2 regions of the Thioalkalivibrio sp. ALE30 genome follow, and region 1 is predicted to be linked to the other one. Evidence: predicted binding sites of a transcription regulator. Region 1 holds the regulator's gene; the other holds the start of a gene.
The links. Region 1 encodes sigma-54, which starts transcription at its own class of promoters, with help from an activator protein. Its sites were predicted from a motif close to TGGCANGNTNCNTGCTT; they were not measured.

Region 1 (7,233 bases):
ATCCCCGGCGATGTAGCCCTGCATGTGCAGCATGTGGTTGCGCACGGCGGCCTCGATCATCACCGCGATGTTGCGACCCGGCGCCACCGGGAGGCTGATCAGCGGAATCCGCAGGCCGAGGATGTCGATCTCGCCGCGGCGCCCGTTCAGCCGGTCGTCGGGGACCGGAGAGGGCTCGCCGTGATCGCGCAGGTCGATAATCAGCCGCAGGTACTTGCCGCCCTTGATTGCGGAGTCGCCGTACATCGCGCGGATGTTCAGCACCCCCAGGCCGCGTACCTCGAGCAGGTCCTGGAGCAGGGCCGGGCAGTGACCGCGCACGATGTCGGGGGCGATGCGCGCGAACTCGGGGGCATCGTCGGCGATCAGGCGGTGCCCGCGCGAGATCAGCTCCAGCGCCACCTCGCTCTTGCCGACGCTGGAGGCCCCGCTGATCAGGACGCCGATGCCGAGGATCTCCATGAACACGCCATGGCGCACCTCGAAGTGCGCCAGACGCTGCTGCAGGAAGTAGCGCAGCAGCGCGATGATCTCGTGGCTGCTGGTGCTGGAACACAGGATCAGCGGCAGCGCCTCCTGCGGGGCATGGGGCATCTCCGAGAACGGGCAGGTGTCCTCGGCGAAGATCACCGCGGTGGTGCCGGTGCGGGCCATCTCCAGGATCAGGTCGTTGCGCTGGTCGTCGCTGAGGCCGGCGATGTAGCGGGCCTCGAAGTCCCCGATGACCTGGATGCGGTTGGGGCGGATCAGGTTGAGGTGGCCGGCCAGTGGCAGGTCATCCCCGTCCTCGCCGACGAGCTTGCGGTCGTGGGCGGCGTGCTCGCCATGCACGAAGCGCAGATCCAGGCGGTTGCCCATGGCCTGGATCAGGCTCTCCACGTTGATGTCGCGGGCAATCCCGCCTTCGCCCAGTGCCTCGTTCATGAGCAGGGCCGGCGGGGACCGGTGGCGTGGCAGGGTGCGGGGCGCACGGGATCAGCCCTCGCGGAAGCGGCGGACGAGTTCCTGTTCCAGGCTGGCGGCATCGCTGGCCCGGCGCAGGGCGGCAATGGTGTCCGGTTGCGAAAGCCCGCGCGCCAGCTGGGCCAGCAGGTCGAGGTGATCGCTGGTGGCGGCCTCCGGGACCAGCAGGGCGATCAGGATATCGACCGGCTCGTGGTCCATGGCGTCGAAGTCGACGCCGCTCTCCAGGCGCAGGACGGCCACGCGCGGAGCCTCGAGATCGGCCAGGCGGCCATGGGGGATCGCAACCCCATGGCCCAGGCCGGTGGAGCCCAGCTTTTCGCGCGCGGACAGGGCCTCGAAGATCGCGGTGCTGCCCGGTCCGCCGGCATCACCGCCGCCGGCGAGGAGTTCCGACAGGGCCTCCAGGGCCCGCTTCTGACTGGAGCATTCCGGCTCCAGGCGGATGCGCTCGGCGGTGATCAGCTCGGCAATGGACATGGGTCAGGAGGCCTGCTCGCGGTTGCGCTGGGCGCCCTCGGCCCGGTGATGATCCTTGACCTTTTCCTTGTGCTTGATCAGCTGGCGGTCGACCTTGTCGATCAGCGCGTCGATGGCGGCGTACATGTCCTCGTGGGAGGCCTCGGCGTGGATGTGATTGCCGCTGACCTGGAGATTCGCCTCGGCCTTGTTGAACTGGTTCTGGGTCTTCTCGTGGGTCAGCACGACGTGCACGTCGATGACCTTGTCGAAGTGGCGCTCCAGCTTCGCGAACTTCTCGTTGACGTAGTCGCGCAGGGCGTCGGTGAGGTCCACATGGTGGCCGGTCAGGTTGATCTGCATGGTCGGGACTCCTTGGTTACTTGTGGCCGGTGGGCATGGAGGCCATCTGCCGGCGTTCGCTGGATGAAGGGATGTGCATCGCCTCGCGGTACTTGGCCACGGTGCGACGCGCCACATTGATGCCCCGGTCCGCCAGGATCTGGGCGAGCCGGGCATCGCTGAGCGGCTTGTTCGCGGGTTCGTCGTCGATCAATTCGCGAATCATGGCACGGATGGCGGTGGCGGAACACTCGCCACCGTCGTTGGTGCCGACGTGGCTGGAGAAGAAATACTTGAACTCGAAGACTCCGCGCGGGGTGTGCATGTATTTCTGGGTGGTCACCCGGGAGATGGTCGATTCGTGCATCTCCAGGATCTCGGCGATATCGCGCAGGATCAGTGGCTGCATCGCGACCTCGCCATGTTCCAGGAAGCCTTGCTGGCGATGGACAATCGCCTCGGCGACGCGCAGCAGGGTGTCGTTGCGGCTGTGCAGGCTCTTCAGGAACCAGCGCGCCTCCTGCAGCTGGTCGCGCATGAAGGCACTGTCGCGGGCATCCGATACCTGGCGCACCATGCCGGCGTAGAGGTCGTTGATACGGATGCGTGGCGCGATCTCCGGGTTCAGCTCCACGCGCCAGCCCTCCGGGGTGTGGCGCACGTAGACATCGGGCACCACGTATTCGGAGGTGGCGGCACTGATCTGCGCGCCCGGCCGCGGGTTCAGGGTGCGGATCAAGTCCAGGGCACGCGCCAGTTCGTCCGGGTCGCGCACACCCGACTGGCGTTGCAGGGCTTTGTAATCGCGCTTGCCCAGGCTGTCCATGCCGTGTTCCAGGATCGCCCGGGCGGCCTCGCGGGCGGGGGCGTCCGGGGCCAGTTCGCGCAGCTGGATCTCCAGGCATTCGCGCAGATCGCGCGCGCCCACGCCCAGCGGGTCGCACTGCTGGATCCAGTGCAGGACTGCCTCGACCTCGTCCACGCCGACGGGTTCTTCCTCGCCGCGGCTGATGGTCTCGGCCAGCGTCTCGAGGTCGCCTTCGAGATACCCGTCGGGGCTGATCGCGTCGATCAGGGCTGCGCCGATGCGCTGGTCGCGCGGAGTCAGGTGGCTCAGGTGCAGCTGCCACAGCAGGTGGTCCTGCAGGCCCTCGCCGTCGTCGTCGCTGGTGTTTTCCAGCGGGTCGCGGTCATCCACGCCCTTGGGGGCGGGCGGCGGTTCGTAGATGTCGTCCCAGCGGCTGTCGGTGGTGAGCTCCTCGGGAATCACGTCATCGCTGGTGGTGGTGGCCTCCATGCGGTCGCCTTCCACCACCTCGCCCTCCGCGTCCAGGCGCTCGGCCCCGCCCATGTCGTCCTCGTCCTCCACCTGTTCGAGCATGGGGTTGCTCTCCAGCGCCTGCTGGATCTCCACCTGTAGTTCGAGCGTGGACAGCTGCAACAGGCGAATGGCCTGCTGCAGTTGCGGGGTCATGGTGAGCGTCTGACCCAGCTGAAGATTCAGGCCGGGTTTCAGCATTGGCTATGCGGGTCGCGGGTGACCATAAGAGCGATCTTAAATCGTGCCTCTGGTTTGTGCACCGGCGCGGGTTGTGCGCGTGCCGGCATCACAGGCGGAAATTCTCGCCGAGATAGACCCGGCGCACCTGGGGATCGGCCAGTAGCTCGTCGGGTGTCCCGGCGGCCAGCAGGCGCCCCTCGCTCAGAATATAGGCCCTGTGGCAGATCCCGAGGGTTTCGCGCACGTTGTGATCGGAGATCAGAACCCCGATGCCGCGCGCTGCAAGGTGGCGAATTACATCCTGGATATCGCCCACCGAGATCGGGTCCACCCCGGCAAAGGGCTCGTCCAGGCAGATGAATTGCGGGTCACCGGCCAGGGCGCGCGCGATCTCGGCGCGCCGGCGTTCGCCGCCGGACAGCGCGATCCCGGGGCTGTGGCGCACGGTCTCGAGCTGAAACTCCTCGATCAGCGCGTCGCCGATACGCCGGCGTTCGTGGCGGTCCAGGCCGGGGCGCAGCTCCAGCACGGCCTGCAGGTTGTCCCACACGCTCAGGCGGCGAAAGATCGAGGCCTCCTGGGGCAGGTAGCCGAGACCGGCGCGGGCGCGCACGTGGATGGGCGCGCGGGTGATGTCGTGCCCGCCCAGGGTGATGCGCCCGGCGTTAGGGCGGATCAGCCCGACCAGGCTGTAGAAGCAGGTGGTCTTGCCGGCGCCGTTGGGACCCAGCAGGCCGACCACTTCACCGGGTGCGAGGTCGACATCCACCTGGTCGAGCACGGTGCGCTGGCCGTAGCGCTTGGTCAGTTCGCGCCCGATCAGGCGATCACGGGCCTCGGCGGGTGCTGGCGCCGGGCTGGTGGCGAATGCGTTCATTCGTCGTCGCGTGGCTGGATGGTGATGCGTACGCGTTCGCTGTCGCCCTCGCCGCGTTCGGCCTCGATCACGTCGGTGGTCAGGTCGTAGGTGATGCGCTTGCCGCGCGCCTCTTCGCTGGCGGTGATCACATGGGCCTGGTCGGTGAGGATCATGCGGTCCTCGTTCAGCAGGTAGTCGATGCGCAGCGCGGTGGCGATGCGCATCTCGCCGGTCTCGGGGTCGGGGGACTCCAGGCGGGCTGGCTCGCCGTGGGCCTCCATCTCGTAGGGGCGACGATCCCGGGTACGCACGTAGACCGTGTCGGCCTCCAGCGTCATGTCGCCGCGGATCACGATCACGTCCCCGGTGTAGGTGCCCAGGCCCTGGCGTTCGTCCATCTCCGCGTGGTCGGCGGTGATCTCCACCGGCAGCGAGGGTCCCGATCCCTGCTGGCCCAGGGCCGGCGTCGCCAGCAGGGCGGAGAGGAGGCCGGCCGCCGCAAGCAGGCCCGGCAGGCGGCGGCTATTCGGGATCGGGGTCATGCGCGGGGTCCTCCTCGCTCGCCTCGCTGTAGAGCGAGTACACGTCATGGAACAGCTCTATGGTATCCGCTCGCGAGTCCACGCGCAGTCCGGTGCCACGCTGGAACAGCCCGGGCTGGTTCAGGGTGGAGAGGGCGTCCGAGGTGGCGACCATGGTGTCTGTGGCGATGCGTATATCCCGCGAGTCGATGACCGTCTGCACGCGTTCGCCGCGGGCTGGTTGTACGCCGTGGGTGGGGCCGACCAGGTCCAGGGTTTCGTCAGCCGGGCGGTGCAGGGCCGCCGGGGCGGTCCAGCGCCATTCGATACCGCCATCGGCGAACAGGTCGAGTTCCGGGTCATCCACCCACTGCGGCCCGTCGCGGCCGAATTCGCGCAGTCGGGTGCCCTGCAGCCGGTGGGTCCGCTCACCGTCGTCGCCGGTGGCGTGCAGCGTGAATCCGTCGATCTGCAGGGTCACCTCGCCCTCGGGCGGGGTGACCTCGGCGGTTGCGGGGCTTGCGCACGCCAGCGTGAACAGGATCAACGGCGGCGCCAGACCGTACCGGTTGCGTCTCCGCCGGCTCATCCGTTCAGGTAGGTCTCGAGCAGGGCGTCCAGCCGGTCCTGCGCGGCCAGCAGCCCCTCGCAGGCCTCGCGCACGGCGCCGCGCCCGCCGTGGGCCTCGGTGACCCACTGGGCGTGGCGGCATACCAGCGGGTGGGCGTCCCCGACCGCGATCCCGAGCCCGACCCGCTGCATGGCCGGCAGATCGACGATGTCGTCGCCCATGAAGGCGGCTTCCGCCGGGTCATGGCCGGTGCGCTGCAGCAACTCGTGCAGGGCCTCGCCCTTGTCGCGGCGGCCCTGGATCAGGTGCTCCACGCCCAGGTCCCGCATGCGGTGTTCGACCACCCCGGAGGTGCGCCCGGTCAGGATGGCGATGTCGAGGCCGCCGTCCAGCGCCAGGCGGATCCCGTGGCCGTCGCGGCTGTTGAAGGCCTTGTACTGCTCGCCGCCATCGCCCAGGAACAGGCTGCCGTCGGTCAGCACGCCGTCCACGTCCAGGATCAGCAGGCGTACGGCCTGCTGGCGGGTGCGCAGGGTCGCGGCATCCAGGTTCATCAGGCCACCCCGGCGCGCAGCAGGTCGTGCATGTTGATCACGCCGACCAGGCGCTGGTCGGCGTCGGTGACCGGCAGGGCGTTGATGCGCCGGCTCTCCATGGTCTCGAGTGCCGTGACCGCCAGCCAGTCGGGCTGCGCGGTGTGGCCGCCGGTGGTCATCGCCTCGCCGATGGTCAGGCCGTCCAGGCTGTGCCCGGCATCCAGGGTGCGGCGCAGGTCGCCATCGGTGAACACGCCCTGGATGCGGTCGTCGGCGCCGGCCACGATCACCAGCCCGAGGCCCTTGCGGGTGATCTCGAACAGGGCGTCCTTCAGCGGGGCCTCCGGCGTGATGCGCGGGATCGCGTCGCCGGTGTGCATGATGTCGGCGACATGCACCAGCAGCCGCCGGCCCAGCCGGCCGCCGGGGTGCGAGCGGGCGAAGTCGTTGGCGGTGAAGCCGCGTGCATCCAGTACCGCGACCGCCAGGGCGTCGCCCATCGCCAGCGCCGCGGTGGTGCTGGAGGTGGGGGCCAGGCCCAGCGGGCAGGCCTCGCGCTCGACACTGACATCGAGGTGCACGGTGGCGTCGGCGCCCAGGCGCGAGCCGGGGTTGCCGGTCATCGCGATCAGCGGCACGCCCAGGCGCCGGATCAGCGGCAGGATGGTGAGGATTTCGTCGGTCTCTCCGGAGTTCGACAGCGCGATGACCACATCCTCGCGGGTGATCATCCCGAGATCGCCATGGCTGGCCTCGCCCGGGTGCACGAAGAACGCGGGGGTGCCCGTGGAGGCCAGGGTCGCGGCCAGCTTGCTGCCAATGTGCCCGGACTTGCCCATGCCGGTGACGATCACGCGGCCCTTGCACTCGAGGATGCAGCGGCAGGCCTCGAGGAAGCTGTCGTCGATGCGCCGGGCGAGGTTGTGCACGGCCTCGGCCTCGTCGTTGAGGACGGCCAGGGCCAGGTTGCGGGTGGTTTCGGGGTTGAAGTTCATGCAGTTGCCGTAATTCCCAAATAGACAAGGTAGCTTGCGAAGGCGACGAGGAGAAGGGCGCCCTGCCAGCGCAGGATCTGTCCCCGGCGGCCCAGCGCGATCAGGAACAGGGCCACCGTCAGTGCCAGCATCACGGGATAGTCGCGTGCGAGGACGTCGGCGTCGATTGCCAGCGGCGCGATCAGGGCCGGAACCGCCAGCACCGCGAGCAGGTTGAACAGGTTGGAGCCGACCACGTTGCCGATCGCCAGCCCCGCCTCGCGGCGGAAGGCGGCGACCACCGATGTGGCCAGCTCGGGCAGGCTGGTGCCGATCGCGACGATGGTCAGGCCGATGACCAGATCGCTGACCCCCAGTTGTTCGGCGATTTCCACCGCGCCCCAGACCAGGGCCTGGCTGCTGGCCAGCAGGAGCAGTAGCCCGAACACCAGCCAGGCAATCGCGGGACCGAGGCGATCGCTGTCCGGGATGGTCTCCACCATGCCG
Region 2 (7,233 bases), on a different contig from region 1:
CATCCTGGCCCTGCTGCTCTTCCTGCCCGGCCCGGTTCTCCTGCAGGTCAACCTGGATAACGCCCCCGAGTCCTATTTCCCCGAGGACGCCGCCGCCGTCACCTTCGATCGCGAACTGCGCGAACGCTTCCCTCAAGATCAGGTACTGGTCGGCCTGTTTACCGGCAGCGAGCTGTTCGAGGCCGATTTCCTGCAACGCATCGACGCGCTGGTGCGCGACATGGAGGCCGATCCGAGCGTCGAACGGGTCCTGTCGGTCACCACCCTGGACCACATCCGGGCCACGACCGACGGCTTCACCGTGGACCGCCTGGTGGACGGCCGCGCGCTGGACGAGCGCACGGCCGATGAATGGCGCGAGCGGGTCTTGCGTGACCGCTTCGCCCCCGGCCTGGTAGCCGGCCCCGACGGCGAGGTCCTGGCGGTGGTCGTGCGCCCGCACGCGCTGGAAAACAGCCTGCAGCGCCTGCAGCTGGAACGCCTGCTCCGCGACCGGATCGCCGAGCACGACCTGGAAGGCGAGCTGACCGCCATCGCCGGCCATATCGCCCTGGATGTCGCGCAGCTCCGGGCCATGGTCAAGGACCTCGCCTTCCTGGTTCCGGGCACCATGACCATCAGCCTCCTGCTGCTGTGGTGGCTGTTCCGGCGCCCGCTGGTGGTCGTGCTGTCCGCTGCCACAATCAGCGCGGTCACCGGGCCCGCGATCGCCCTGCTGATCCTGCTCGACCGGCCGTTCACACTGATCTCCGCCATCCTGCCGCCCCTGCTGACCGCATTGACGGTGGCGATGCTGATGCACTTCTTCAACGCCCTGCTGCATGCCGCGCAGCGCGGCCACCGGGGACGCGCCCGCGTGGAGGCGGCGCTGGCCGCCGTGGCCCGTCCCACCGCGTTCATGGCGCTGACCACCGCGGCGGGGCTGGCGTCGCTGCAGGTCAGCAGCATCCGGCCGATCGAGACCTTCGGTCTGATCGGGGCCTTCGGCGTGCTGCTCGCCGCGGCGGTCGTGCTGCTGCTCCTGCCGGCGATCATGGTGCGCTGGGATCGCGGCGACTGGCTCGCCCCGCAGCGCGGCCTGCGCCTGCTCGACCGCTTCACCGCGCTGGCGGCACACCTGGCGATCCGCCGCGCCGGCTGGGTCCTGCTGGCCACCGCCATCCTGGTGGCGCTGGCGATCCCGCAGATCCGGCATGTCGAGGTCGAGACCGATCTCTACGCCTTCTTCGACGACGACCACTCGATCACCCAGGCGACCCGCGCGGTGGAGCACGAACTCTCCGGGGTAATGGCGCTGGAGGTGGTGTTCGACGGGCCGGACTGGGACAGCCTGCAGGACCCGGAACGGATGCTGGCCATCCAGCGCGTGCAGGACTGGCTGGACCAGCGCCCCGAGGTGGACTACAGCCTGTCCCTGCCGGATCTCGTCGCCGAGATGCACTGGGCCTTCAACGAGGAAGACCCGGCCTTCCGGCGCATCCCGGACGACCCCAACCTGGTCGCCCAGTACCTGTTCATCTACGACGGCCGCGACCTGTTCGATGCCGTCGACCGCGACTTCGAACGCAGCCGCATCCTGCTCAACCTGAACGCCCACGGGGCGCGGGCCATCAACGCACTGATGGACGATCTGCGCGACCACCTGGAAGCCAACCCGCCGGCCGACCTGGAATGGGACATGGCCGGGATGGCCCGACTGTTCGCGGACCAGGAGCGGTTACTGATCGAGGGGCAGCTACACAGCCTGTATGCCGTGGCCGCGATGATCACGCTGCTGATGCTGCTGATGTGGCGCTCGATCCCGCTGACCGTCCTCAGCATGATCCCCAACCTGGCTCCGGTGGCGATGATCTTCGCCCTGATGGGCCTGCTCGGCATCTGGCTGGACATGGCCACGGCCATGATTGCCAGTGTCGCCATCGGCATCGCCGTGGACGACACCATCCACATCCTGCACAACTATCGTCAGCGGCGCGGGCGGGGCAGCCCGGTTGCCTGGGCGCTCGCCCGCAGCTTCCGCCGCAGCGGGCGCGCGATCACCGCCACCACCATCGTGCTGGTGGGCCAGTTCCTGCTGCTGGCCCTGTCCGACTTCCAGCCCACGGCCGCCTTTGGCTGGTTGACCGCCTTCGGGCTGATCGCGGCGCTGCTGTTCGACCTGCTGGTACTACCGGCCCTGCTGGTCGTCGGGCACCGGCTCGCGCGGGCCCGCACGGCCTGACCGCGCCCCGGCCGCGCCTCTGGCGACCGGCCTGTCGAGATGCTTTACAAGCCAAGTAATCCGCACAACCCTTTGTTTTTGCAGATTCTTTACCGGTTTCTGCGGTTTCGGGCGTCCTGACGGCCTCATCCAGCCGGCCCGCTCGTCGACACCCTTTACAGTTCCCCGGCCACAAGACCCTCCTGCGATCACGCGGCCCATGGCCCAGCACATGACCCCCACTTTCCTCCTTTATTTTCAATGTCTTGAGAGGCCTCCACCCCGAGCCGGGAAATTGGCACGGAGCCTGCTTTGTATTCAACCGAAAGCAACAGACACGGCCACCAGGCCAGACCCCGGCGATGGTTGAATCGCTGTAAATTGAGCATCAGGAGAGCCCCATGAACGCGAAAAAAGTACTTCTCGCTTCGCTCTGTGTCGGCATGATCGCCGCCAGTGCGAGTACGGCGACGGCAGCGGAAGTCATTGACTTCGACATCAACCTCGACGCCACCACGAACTACAGCGGTTCGGTCGAAAACGTCCGCCGTATCCAGTTCGACCTGAACACCCAGACCTTCCAATACGTTCAGGATCCGTTGGACCCGGTTCAGGTTGGCGATGTGTTCTATGACCGTGGCTACGGCGATGCCGGGTCCTTCCGGACCTCCGCTGGCGGTGCCGCACCCCAGTCCGGCCCCGACTTCCTTGGCGGTACATACTCTATGGGGCTGCTCTGGGACGAGCTCCGCGGCGTGATTACCGGCACCGGTACCGTGGGCGGAAACTATGTCGTCAACGCCAATTATACCGGGGTCGGGTGCTGCTTTAGTCTGTTCATGGCCGACCCGAACCCCGGTTTCGGCCAAGACTATGAAGCGGCGCAGGCCCACTTCAGCGCTGGCGAACAGGTCATGGAGATGACCCTGAAATCGGGTAACAGCATCCTGGAATTCGAGAGCCAGGGCGGGGCTTTCATCGAAGGGACCTTCACCTTCGAATTCCAGGTGGCCAGCGTGCTGCCGGGCTTCTGGTTCACCGCTGACGGCATCGACTTCGCAGACCTGATCGAAGACGAAGAAGGCGCCCCGACGTTCATCGTCTCGGCCTTTGCCAGCGCGGGCACCATCCAGGAACCGCCGCCGGAGACCTTCTTCGGTGCTGATGCCAACAATGTCTACGGCGACGAGCGCGATGGGCAAAGCCTGTTCAGCGAAACCCAGTCCACCCATGACGGCAGCCTGCGCTTCGCGGTGCCGGAGCCGGGTACCCTGGCGCTGATGGGTCTGTCCCTGCTGATCCTGGCGGGCTTCATCGGCGTCGGTGGCATGCGCCGCCGCTCCAACAGCACCCACCGCCAGGCCGCATAACACGCACCACCAACAGCCTTGGTGACCCACTCCCCCCTGTGGGGTCACCGAGTTAAGGGCTCCCTCCGCGGAGCCCTTTTTTCTGCCCGGCCCCGGCCCATACGGCAACCCCACGCCCAGCCCTGGGCATACCAACCATCACGCACCACCATCATCTACACCCCAGTCAGAGCCTTCCCCCACGCCCTTCAATCCGCCCCGGACACCACGCCCCCCACACACCCGCGTCACCCCAGGTCCAGCGCTCCCCCACACCTCGTCATCCCAGCCGCAGCAAAGAGAAGAGCCGGGATCTCCCGACGCTGCCACCAACGCCACGCCAGCCCTGAAGATCCCGGATACCCGCTACGCGGTTTCCGGGATGACGAACAGGGAGGTGCGCGGTGGAAACATCCTTGTAGGAGCCTGCTTGCAGGCGAAGCCCCTGCCAGAGTCGGGCACGGGCAGGGGCATTCGCCTGCGAGCAGGCTCCCACAGGGGTCAAGGGGTCACATCAGGACATCCGGATTCCCCACCGCTGCACTCCCCCACACTCCGCCATCCCGGCCGTAGCGAAGCGAAGAGCCGGGATCTCCCACCCCCGCCACCGACGCCGCGCCAGCCCCCGGCAGATCCCGGCAGATCCCGGCAGATCCCGGCAGATCCCGGATAACCGCTGCGCGGTCTCCGGGATGACGACAGAGGGGTGCGCGGTGGAAACATCCTTGTGGGAGCCTGCTTGCAGGCGAAGCTCCTGCCAGAGCCGGACGCGGGCAGGGGCATTCGCCTGCGAGCAGGCTCCCACAGGGGGCGGAACAGGGCATCCAGATTCCCGGCCTCATACCCCCACACACCGTCATCCCGGCCGTGCAGGCGTGCGGGCAGGCATGAAAAAAGGGGCTGCCTGTGGCAGCCCCTTCGAACGTCGGACGTCTTCGGGCTTACAGGCGGTCGAGCAAGGCCTCGGCGTCTGCCCGCTGCGGGAATGCCTCGTGCGCCTCCAGCAGTTGCCGCAGGCGGTCGGCGGCGGCGTCGCGTGCGCCCTGTTCGCTTTCCGCCCAGGCCAGGTGGTACTGGATGCCCGGATCCTCCGGAGCCAGCTCGTGCGCGCGACCCAGGATATCCGCGGCCTCGGCCGGCTCGCCCGCGTGGATCAGCACCACGGCCAGCGTATCCAGCACCGGAGGCGCCTCCGGGGCCAGTTCGGCGGCCCGGCGCGCGTGTCCGAGCGCCTCTTCGGTCTCGCGTTCACGCAGGGTCCAGGCCAGGTTGTTGAGGGCAATCACGTCGTCCGCATCCTGCTCGACGATGCGGCGGTACGAGGCCACCGCGCCCGGCTCGTCGCCGGCCCCCATCTGCTGCGCCGCATAGATGTGCCGGGTCGCCAGGTCCTGCGGGTGCTCGTCGAGCCAGCCTTCCAGCGTGGCCTGGCCGGCCTCGAACTCGCCGGATTCCCGTTGCGCGCGGGCCAGTTCATGGACCCAGTCCCGGCGCTGGCCACCCGGGTCCGCCAGCGCGGCCCGGTAGTGCCGCACGGCGGCCGCGGGATCATCCCGCTGCAGGGCCGCACGTCCCAGCAGGGCCTGGACCTCGCTGCGATCCTCGAAGCGTTCTTCCAGCCGCTGCAGATGCGGCCGGGCGTCCTCCGTGCGCTCCTGGTTGACCAGCCCTCGAGCCAGCAGCACGCGGGCCCGGTAATGTTCCGGCTGGCGTTCCAGCAGCTCGCGCAGCGTGGCCTCGGTGGCGGCCTCGTCACCGGCCTGCGCATGCGCGCGGGCCAGGGCAAGCCGAAGGTTCACATTGTCCGGCGCCTGCTCGACGGCCGCCTCGAGACTGGCGACCGCGGCATCGGGCCGATTGAGCGTCTGCTGGACATCGGCCAGCGCATACAGCAGGTCGGGATTGTCCGGATGATGTTCACTCGCGGCCTCGAGCGTCTCCAGTGCCTGCTCGGGGCGGCCGCCCTGGAGCTGGATCTGGGCCAGCGCGAGATGCGGTGGCAGCATCTCGGGCTGTGACTCGATCGCCACCCGAAACCAGCGGGCGGCGCCCTGCTGGTCCCCGTCCTGGAGACTCAGATTGGCCAGGCGCTGCGCGGAGCGGGCATGCCCGGGGTGGCGATCCTGAATCGCTTCCAGGACCTCCCGTGCCGCGCCACGGTTGCCGGCCTGCAATTCCAGGCTGGCAAGGTTCATCGCCACGGAGATATCGTCCGGGTCACGTTCGACCCCTTCGCGGAACGCGGCGCGCGCCTCGTCGGTCCGGTCCAGTCCCATCAGCGCGGCGCCCTGGAGACTCAGCGGTCCGGCGGCCTCCGGCTCCAGCTCCTGCAGGCGCTGGGCGCGTTCCAGCGCCTCGTCATAGCGACCCGCCTGCAGCAGGTAGAGCACCATGGTGGTATCGACCTGTTGCGCCGTAACCTCGCCGCCACCGGCGGCACGCATCACGTCCAGGCCTTCCTCGGTCTCGCCACCCCGGAGCAGCGCCACCGCCAGGAGTTCCTGCAGGCCCTGAGAGCCGGGGCTCGCGGCCACGGCATCGCGCAAGGCTTCGATCCCGGCTTCGGAGTCGCCGGCCACCAGCAGCAGGCGCCCGCGCAGCTCCGCCATGTCGGCGGGATCGCCGGTGTAGTCGCGGCTGACCCGGTCCACGAACCGCAGCGCATCCTCCACCCGATCCTGTTCCAGATAGATCGCCGTCAGGGTACGGATGCCCTGCAGCGATCCCGGGCTCTCCTGCACATGGCGGTTCAGGTTGTGCTCGGCCTGCTCCAGATTGCCCAGGCTGCGATGCGCCAGGCCAAGCCCCAGTAATGCGGGGCTGTAGGTGCGATTGCCGGCCACGGCCCGTTCGAAACTCGCGCGCGCGTCGCTGTAGCGTTCCTCCTGCATCAGGAGCATCCCGTCCAGGTAATGCACGCCGGGATGCGACGAGCCACCCTGCATCAGGCCGTCGACGTCCGCCCGCGCCCCTTCATAATCGCCGGCATTCAGGCGCACCATCGCGCGCGCCATGTAGTCACGTCCGGAAGCCGGGCGCACCTCGATGGCCCGGGTGAAGGCCTCTTCCGCGCCCTCGGAATCGCCGGTGATACGGCGGTACTCGCCCAGCAGGCTCCAGGCATGCGCCAGCTCGGGGTCCTGATCGAGCGCCTGTTCGAGGGACGCCATCGCCCGCTCGGCATCACCCTCGGCCATCGCCAGATGGGCATGCGCCAGGGCCTGCAGCGGCGCCTGTTCGGCCGCATCGACCTGTGCCAGCTCGGCCTCCGCGGCGTCGCGCTCGCCCACGGCGGCAAAGGCGACCGCCCGCAGCGCGTGCAGCCGTGGCCGCTCCTCGGCGGCGAGATCCTCCGGCACCGACTGCGCCCGGATCCGCGCGAAGCGGTCGGTCGCGAACCACGCCTCGGCCAGCGGCAGCGCCACCTGCGCCTCCGGGATACCGAGCGACTGCGCCCGTTCCAGCTGGCGGCGGGCCTCCTCCGGGTTGTCCAGCTGCAGATACACCACGCCGAGACTGCGGCGCGTGGCCGGGGCATCGGTGTTCAGTTGCAGGGCGTTGCGATACTCGATGCGGGCGCCCCGGTAGTCCCCCTGTTCCTGCAGGGCCTGGGCACGGTCGAGGTAGTCCTGTTCGCTGGCCGTCCCGATCTGGTCACAGCCCGCCAGGCCCACGCCGGTGGCC

Region 2: a site for sigma-54 is predicted at 2,497-2,513, ahead of D107_RS0106070 (PEP-CTERM sorting domain-containing protein). Genes of this name have one in related genera too.

What each region holds. Positions count from the first base shown of each region.
Region 1 covers NZ_KB898174.1:44,424-51,656, reverse strand. The annotation lists gene hprK (HPr(Ser) kinase/phosphatase) at 1-924, opposite strand, end outside; gene D107_RS0110530 (PTS sugar transporter subunit IIA) at 976-1,443, opposite strand; gene hpf (ribosome hibernation-promoting factor, HPF/YfiA family) at 1,447-1,785, opposite strand; gene D107_RS0110520 (RNA polymerase factor sigma-54) at 1,802-3,283, opposite strand; gene lptB (LPS export ABC transporter ATP-binding protein) at 3,372-4,142, opposite strand; gene lptA (lipopolysaccharide transport periplasmic protein LptA) at 4,139-4,666, opposite strand; gene lptC (LPS export ABC transporter periplasmic protein LptC) at 4,647-5,192, opposite strand; gene D107_RS0110500 (HAD family hydrolase) at 5,231-5,770, opposite strand; gene D107_RS0110495 (KpsF/GutQ family sugar-phosphate isomerase) at 5,770-6,747, opposite strand; gene D107_RS0110490 (calcium/sodium antiporter) at 6,744-7,233, opposite strand, start outside.
Region 2 covers NZ_KB898170.1:232,201-239,433, reverse strand. The annotation lists gene D107_RS0106075 (RND family transporter) at 1-2,221, shown strand, start outside; gene D107_RS0106070 (PEP-CTERM sorting domain-containing protein) at 2,602-3,570, shown strand; gene prsT (XrtA/PEP-CTERM system TPR-repeat protein PrsT) at 4,491-7,233, opposite strand, start outside.